2 regions of the Achromobacter sp. 18P8.1.1 genome follow, and region 1 is predicted to be linked to the other one. Evidence: riboswitches for the same ligand, from Rfam matches in the RefSeq annotation. Region 1 holds a riboswitch; the other holds the start of a gene.
The links. A riboswitch is a leader RNA that binds a small molecule or an ion and turns the genes downstream of it on or off. The one in region 1 is predicted to bind glycine.
Positions count from the first base shown of each region.

Region 2: linked by a shared signal. The riboswitch ahead of gcvT (glycine cleavage system aminomethyltransferase GcvT) and the one ahead of AC27VE_RS14080 (D-amino acid dehydrogenase) in region 1 are both predicted to bind glycine.

Region 1 covers NZ_JBYOKH010000019.1:11,512-15,432, forward strand. Annotated here, with positions in the region: gene AC27VE_RS14065 (NAD/NADP octopine/nopaline dehydrogenase family protein) at 1-69, shown strand, start outside; gene AC27VE_RS14070 (3-hydroxybutyryl-CoA dehydrogenase) at 63-1,106, shown strand; gene ampC (class C beta-lactamase) at 1,076-2,254, opposite strand; glycine riboswitch at 2,361-2,451, shown strand; gene AC27VE_RS14080 (D-amino acid dehydrogenase) at 2,592-3,821, shown strand; gene AC27VE_RS14085 (heavy metal sensor histidine kinase) at 3,842-3,921, opposite strand, start outside.
Region 2 covers NZ_JBYOKH010000016.1:83,074-86,994, forward strand. Annotated here, with positions in the region: gene gcvH (glycine cleavage system protein GcvH) at 30-407, opposite strand; gene gcvT (glycine cleavage system aminomethyltransferase GcvT) at 507-1,607, opposite strand; glycine riboswitch at 1,699-1,823, opposite strand; glycine riboswitch at 1,858-1,954, opposite strand; gene AC27VE_RS12820 (ZIP family metal transporter) at 2,347-3,240, opposite strand; gene AC27VE_RS12825 (superoxide dismutase) at 3,272-3,886, opposite strand.

The sequences.
Region 1 (3,921 bases):
CTGGAAGGCCTGGGGCTGGACGCCCTGTCGCGCCGTGGCATGGCCGAATTGCTGGCACAAGGATGCTGACCATGGCCGACAGAATCTGCGTGATCGGCGCCGGCCGCATGGGCGAAGGCATCACCCTGTCATACCTGCTGGCCGGGCGGGACGTGACGCTGATCGACATCAAGCCGCGGCCCCCTGCGGAACAATCCGCGCACGACGCACGCGTGCTGGCCAACCTGCGCCGCGAGCTCGCCACGTTCGGCCAACTGGGGCTGCTGGACGCCGGCCAGGCGGATGCCGTGATGGGCCGCGTGCGGCTGTGTCGGCGCGACGACGCCGCGGCTGACCTGCAAAGCGCGCGCATCGTGTTCGAGGCCGTGCCGGAGCGGCTGGACGCCAAGCGCGATGCCTTCCAGTGGCTAGGGGAAACCTGCGCGCCAGACGCCGTCATTGCATCCACCACGTCCACCTTCCTGGTCACCGAACTGGCCGAACTGGTGACGCACCCCGAGCGCTTCCTGAATGCGCACTGGTTGAACCCCGCCGCCTTGATTCCGTTGGTGGAAGTCAGCCAGGGGCCCAAGACGCGCGACGCTGCTGCCCAGCAGTTGCTGGAGGCACTGCGCCAAGCGGGCAAGGTGCCGGTGCAGTGCGCGCCGTCCGCCGGCTACATCGTGCCCCGCATCCAGGCACTTGCCATGAACGAGGCGGCCCGCATGGTGGAGGAAGGCGTCGCCAGCGCCGAAGACATCGATACCGCCGTGCGGCTGGGCTTCGGGCTGCGCTTTTCGGTGCTGGGCTTGCTGGAATTCATCGATTGGGGCGGCGGCGACATCCTTTACTACGCCTCGCGCTACCTGTCCGAAGCCATCGGCCCCCGCTTCGCCTCACCTGAAGTCATTGCTCGCAATATGGAGAAAGGCCGCAACGGCCTGCGCGACGCCCAGGGCTTTTACGACTACGCCGGCATGGACGTGGACGCCTACAAATTGGAGCGTCTGGGGCAGTTGTGCCAGCGGCTGGAAATCATGGGACTGCTGCCGCGGGCGGGCAGAGCCCCTGCCGAACCCCGAACCGCCGCTGACGCTCAGCGTGCGAGTTCTTCCAGTATCCGGTAGGCCAGCCGCACGCGGGCCTCGTTCGGATAGTTCTTGTTGGCCAGGATCACGACGCCCGCCTTCCTGGCCGGCACGAACGCCACATAGGCCCCGAAGCCGTTGGTCGATCCCGTCTTGTTGATCCACACGGCATCCTGCGGTGCAAGCGGGGGAGTCAGTTCGGCCGCCGGATGGCTCTGGCTGTTCAGCGTGCCCGCATTCGCTGTCAACAGCGCATCCAGCGTGGCGGGATAGGCAAGCTGCTCCCAGGCCAGGTCCTGCGTCATGTCCCCTATCCGGTAATAGCCCACGTGCGTGCGGGCGACGGCGCGCTGGATCGCGGCGTCGCCCGCCGTATTCAGATTGGCCTCGACAAAGCGCAGCAGGTCGCGCGCGCTGGTCTTCACGCCATAGGCCTCCGCCGCCAGCACGCCCGGATTCACGCGCACCGGCGCATCCTGTTTGTTGTATCCCTGAGCGTAGTCGCCCATCGCGGCGGCAGGCACGTCGATGTAAGTGTGCGACAAACCCAATTTGGGAAACAGCGTCTTTTCCATGGCGTTGGCGAACGGTTCGCCCAGGCTCTTGGCGGCCACCACCCCAAGCATCCCGATGCTGGGATTGGCATAGGTGCGGTACGTGCCCGCTGGGTACTGGGGCGTCCAGGCCTTCAGGTAATCCATCAACTGCGCGTCGTTGCGCACGGCGTCGGGCACCTGCAGCGGAAAGCCCCCGCCGGTATGCGTGCCCAGATGGACGAGCGTCAGCTTCCCGAAATCCGACCCCTGCAAGACGGGCAGGAAGCGCGCGGGGCTGTCGTTCAACGACAGCTTTCCCAGGACTTCGGCATAGGCTGCCAGGGTCGCGGTGTAGGTCTTGCTGATCGAGCCCACCTCGAACAGGGTGTCGCGGCTGACTTTGGCCTGGGTCTGGCGCGAGGCCACGCCATAGCTGTAGAACTGCTGCCGGCCGTCCCGGGTGATGGCGATCGCCATGCCCGGCACGCCGTATTCGCGCATCACGGCCTGCGCGGCTTCGTCGATGCTGCGGCTGGCCGTGGTCGGGTCCACGGGAGGCGTCGGCGCGGCAAACGCCTGCGCAGCGCCTGCGCCCAGCGCCAAAACCGCCAGCCCCGACAAGGCGATGCGCCGGGTCCTTTCAACATGCATTCTCATGGTCCTATCCCTTCATTTCCAGCCGCTGCCGACCGCCCGACATAGTACTTACCCTGAATCCAATCCGACAAGAACTTGGCTATTCTCTATTCCGTCGATTCAAAACCGCGCAGAAGAGACTGGCCCTTGCGGCCGGCGCCGACGGAGCAACCGCCCCGGAAACTCTCAGGCAACAGGACTGCGCGCGTCTAGACAATCTGGAGAGAGGCGCCGTGCGCGCCCACCGAAGGGGATCCCGCCGCCGTCAGCGCAGCGGGTGAAGCTCTCAGGTACCAAGACAGATGGGGTGCGGCGGCCAGTTCGGGCCGCGGCCACTCAATCTGGAGCCATCATGCCCCGCATCGCCATCATTGGCGCCGGTATCACCGGCGTCACGTCCGCCTACGCCTTGTCCAAGCTGGGATACCAGGTCACCGTCTACGATCGCCAGCGCTATCCCGCCATGGAAACGTCCTACGCCAATGGCGGCCAGCTGTCGGCCAGCAACGCCGAGGTCTGGAACAGCACCGCCACCGTCCTGAAGGGCCTGCGCTGGATGTGGCGCAAGAACGCGCCGCTATTGCTGAACCCCAAGTTCAGCTGGCACAAGTATTCGTGGCTGGCGCAGTTCATGGCGCAGATCCCGAACTACCGTGAAAACACCATCGCCACCACGCGGTTGGCGATCGAAGCGCGCCAACATCTCTTCGACATGGCAGAAGCCGAAGGCATCGACTTCGACCTGGAACGCCGGGGCATCCTGCACATCTACCACGACGCGGCCAGCTTCGACGCCGCCCGCCGTTCGAACGCGCTGCTGCAGGCAGGCGGCCTGGAGCGGTACGCGGTATCCGGCAGCGAAGCCCGCAATATTGAACCCACGCTGCAAACGGATTGCCACGGCGGTTTCTACACGCCGTCGGACGCCACCGGCGACATCCACAAATTCACGAGCGGCCTGGCGCGCGCGTGCGAACGCCATGGCGTCACGTTCGTGCAGGACGCCGACATCGAGCAGATCAGCCGCGACAGCCGTCCCTATGTGCTGGACGTCCTGCGCGAAGGCGGCACCCTGCGCGAGCAGCATGAAACCGATGCCATCGTCATCTGCGCCGGCGCCGTCAGCCGCAAGTTCGCGCGGCAGATGGGCGACACGCTGAACATCTATCCGGTCAAGGGCTATTCCATCAGCGTCCACCTGGACGACGCGCAAAGCCGGGACGCCGCCCCCCGTGTCAGCCTGCTGGACGAAGCGGCCAAGATCGTCACCAGCCGGCTGGGTGACCGCTTCCGCGTGGCCGGCACGGCGGAATTCAACGGCTTCAACATGGACATCCGCGCAGAACGCGTGCAGCCGCTGATCGACTGGACGCGCAAGCATTTCCCCAACATCCGGACATCGCGCGTGGTGCCCTGGTGCGGCCTGCGCCCCATGACGCCCAACATGATGCCGCGCGTCGGCCCGGGCAAGCGCCCGGGGGTGTTCTACAACACGGGCCACGGCCACCTGGGATGGACCCTGTCGGCGGCCACCGCGCAGATGCTGGCGGCAAGCGTCGGGAAGACGCTGCCGCCGGCCTGACGCCGGCGATCCATCGACGCTCAGTGCGCGCCCGGCGCCGGCCGGCACGCCATGGTGAACCCAAAGGTGTTGACCCCGTTTTCGCTGCGCACGAACACGT
Region 2 (3,921 bases), on a different contig from region 1:
ACAGGGGCTGCGCCCGCCTGGGGCCAGCTTTAGCCGTTGGCGACGGCTTCGTAGCCGGCAGCGTCAAGCAGCTTGTCGGCATCGGCGGCGTTGACCGGCTTGATCTTGAAGATCCAGGCGGTGAAGGCCGATTCGTTGATCAGGTTGGGGTTGTTTTCCAGCTCATCGTTGAACGCGACGATTTCGCCGGCCACGGGTGCGTAGATGTCGGAGGCGGCCTTGACCGACTCGACCACGCCGGCGGTTTCGCCCGCGTTCAGCTTGGCGCCGACCTTCACGTCGCCAACGAAAACCAGATCGCCCAATTGATCCTGGGCGGTGTCGGTGATGCCGACGACGAACACGTCGCCTTCAGCTTTGACCCATTCGTGGGACTGGGTGTACTTGCGATCGGTGGGCAGACTCATGGGAACTCCTGAGGGAATGCGGGTAGATGAATGGTGTTGCGCGCCTCGCGCGGGCGACGCTTGCCCTGGCCGGGCCGGCGCTCGCGCGAAGCTTCGAGTTTACGAGTGTTCGACGGCTTTGCCGTTACGGACAAACGGCAGTTTGCAGACCAGGGCGGGCACCCATTTGCCGCGGATGTCGACCTCGACCGTGTCGCCCGGACGCACGCCTTGCGGCAGGCGGGCAAAGCCGACCGACACGCCCAGGGTGGGCGACATGGTGCCGCTGGTGAGTTCACCCGTGCCGGCCGGCGTACGCACGGCCATGTGGGCGCGCATGACGCCGCGCTCTTGCAGCTTCAGGCCAACGAAGGCGGCGGGGGTGGCGAACTGCTCCAGCGCGTCGCGGCCGATGAAACGGCGCTCAGCGTCTTTCAGGGAGACGGTCCAGGTCAGGCCGGCCTGGTCGGGGTGGGTCAGCTCGTCCATGTCCTGGCCGTACAGGTTCATGCCGGCCTCCAGGCGCAGCGTGTCGCGCGCGCCCAGGCCCGCCGGGCGCACGCCCTGGGCGACCAGATCGCGCCACAGCTGCACGACTTCGGTGGCGGGCAGGACGATTTCAAAGCCGTCTTCACCGGTGTAGCCGGTACGGGCGACGAGCGTGTCGTCGCCCACGATGGCGGCGACGAAGGGGGTCAGCGCTTCAGTTGCGGCCTGCCAGGCCGGGCGGGCAGCCCAGACCTTGGCGCGGGCGTTCGGGCCCTGCACGGCCACCATGGCCAGATCGCGGCGCGGGGTGATGGTGACGTCGAAATTGCCGGCCTGCTTCACGCGCTGCATCCAGGCCATGTCTTTGTCGGCCGTGCCGGCGTTGACCACCACGCGCCATTCGTCGGCGGCGAAAAAGTAGATGATCAGGTCGTCGATGACGCCGCCTTGCGGGTTCAGCATGCAGGAGTACAGCGCCTTGCCCGGCACCGTCAGCTTGGCCACGTCATTGGCGACCAGACGCTGCAGGAAGGCAAAGGCGTCCGGGCCGACGACGTCGGCGTTCAGCATGTGCGACACGTCGAACATGCCGGCGTCCTGACGCACCGCGTGGTGTTCTTCCAGCTGCGAGCCGTAGGCCAAGGGCATGTCCCATCCGCCGAAATCGACCATTCGGGCGCCGGAGGCGATATGTTCTTCGGCCAGCGGGGTGCGTTTGAGGGTTGCGGACATGCGCGGAAACTCCGGGACGGCAGGGCTCTGCCAGGGTTACGGAATGCCGGTCGCGGCAGGCGGACTACGCCCGCGCGGCTACGGCTGAATCTTCCGCCCCTCTGTCCTTTTGCCTGAGAGTTGCCCCGCGCATGGCGGGTTTGCACCTTCGGCGCCTGGGCTGCTCGTTGTGTCCCTTGTTCAGGGCCGGCGCCAGGTCTCTCCAGAGTACTGTTTTGCCGCATCCGCACGGTAAAAAACCGGGACAGGGCAAGCATGTGCGGTATCGGTTACCTGAGCGATTCTGGGCGAATTGCGCCTTCGGCGGCGGCCCGAAATGAAAGGCCGCTCTCTCCCGCAAACATGCGTGACAGCGGCGCCAAGCATACAACGAAAAGAAGCCCCCGGGAAAGGCCCCCACGCCGCGCATGCTACGCATGCTTGCTGCCCCCCAAGGGGGCTTTTTCCCCTTGGGGCGGCCCGGCGGGGAAAAGGCCCCCACGCCGCGCACGCTACGCATGCTTGCTGCCCCCCAAGGGGGCTTTTTCCCCTTGGGGCGGCCCGGCGAGGAAAAGGCCCCCACGCCGCGCACGCTACGCATGCTTGCTGCCCCCCAAGGGGGCTTTTTCCCCTTGGGGCGGCCCGGCGGGGAAAATGCCCCCACGCCGCGCGCGCTACGCATGCTTGCTGCCCCCCGAGGGGGCTTTTTCCCCTTGGGGCGGCCCGGCGGGGAAAACCCGTCTTCTGACGCCCAGCCGGGTCAGCCCAACGCGGTGTCCAGCAACATCATCAGCACGAAGCCGATCATCAGCCCGCAGGTGGCATATACCTCGTGGCCCTTGCGGTGCGACTCCGGGATGATCTCGTGGCTGATGACGAACAGCATGGCGCCGGCCGCAAAACCCAGGCCCCACGGCAGCATCGGCGCCGAGAATCCGACGATGGCGGCGCCGATCACCGCGCCCAGCGGTTCAACGAGCCCGGACAGCATGCCCAACGCCACGGCGAAGGAGCGCTTGTAGCCGGCGGCCAGCAGCGCCACCGCCACGACCAGCCCTTCCGGGATGTCCTGGATGGCAATGCCTGTAGCCAATGCGGTGCCCCGCACGGGGTCGCTGCCCGCATAGCCCACGCCGATGGCCAGGCCTTCGGGCAGGTTGTGCAAGGTGATGGCGAACACAAACAGCCAGGTGCGGCGCAGGCGGTGCGCCTCGATGCCCTCGCGGCCCTTGATGAAATGCTCATGCGGCAAGGTGCGGTCCATCACCAGCAGGACCGCCGCGCCCAGCAGGATGGCCGCGCCGACGGTCAGGCCTGCGCCCCACGGCCCCATGCCCTGGGTCTTGGCGGCCTCGATGCCGGGCGCCACCAGCGAAAAGGCGCTGGCGGCCAGCATCACCCCGGCGCCAAAGCCGAACATGCTGTCCTGCACCTTCTGCGGGATGGTGCGGGCAAAGAGGATGGGAAGCGTGCCCAGCGCGGTGGCGGCAGCCGCCACCAAGCCGCCCAGCAGCGCGTCGGCCACGTGCGGCGCGCGCACGTCCAGGTAGGCCCAGAGCTGATGCAGCGCCAGGCAGGACACCATGACGGCAAGCGTCCACACGCTGATGCTGGTGGCCGCGGGCCGCACGCGATGACGGCTGAAGGTGTTCATAGGGCCGCTCCCCTCCTTGAGAGAGATGCGCTCAGCCCTTCGCGGCCGCATAGCGGCGAGCCACTTCGGGCCAGTTCACGACATTGTAGAAGGCGCCGATATATTCGGGACGGCGGTTCTGATACTTCAGATAGTAGGCGTGTTCCCAGACGTCCAGACCCAGGATCGGGGTATTGCCCTGCATCAGCGGGCTGTCCTGGTTGGCGCTGCTTTCCACCACCAGCTTGCCGGCCGGCGTCACCGACAGCCAGGCCCAACCGCTGCCGAAGCGCGTCAGCGCCGCCTTGGTGAAGGCCTCGCGGAAGGCGGCCAAACCGCCCAGTTCGGATTCGATGGCGGCCGCCAGCGCGCCGTCGGGTTCGCCGCCGCCTTCGGGCGACATCACCGACCAGAACAGGCTGTGGTTGGCGTGGCCGCCGCCGTGGTTGCGTACGGCGCCACGGATGGCCTCGGGCAACTGGTCCAGGCGGGCCACCAGGGCTTCGACGGGTTCATCGGTGCTGATGCCGGCGCCGTCCAGGGCCGCGTTCAGACTGGTGACATAGGTTTGATGATGCTTGCTGTAGTGGATCTCCATCGTCATCGCGTCGATGTGAGGCTCCAGGGCGTCATAGGCGTACGGCAGGGTCGGAAGGGTGTAGGCCATGCATGTCTCCGGTGGACCCGCCTTCCCGATGGAAG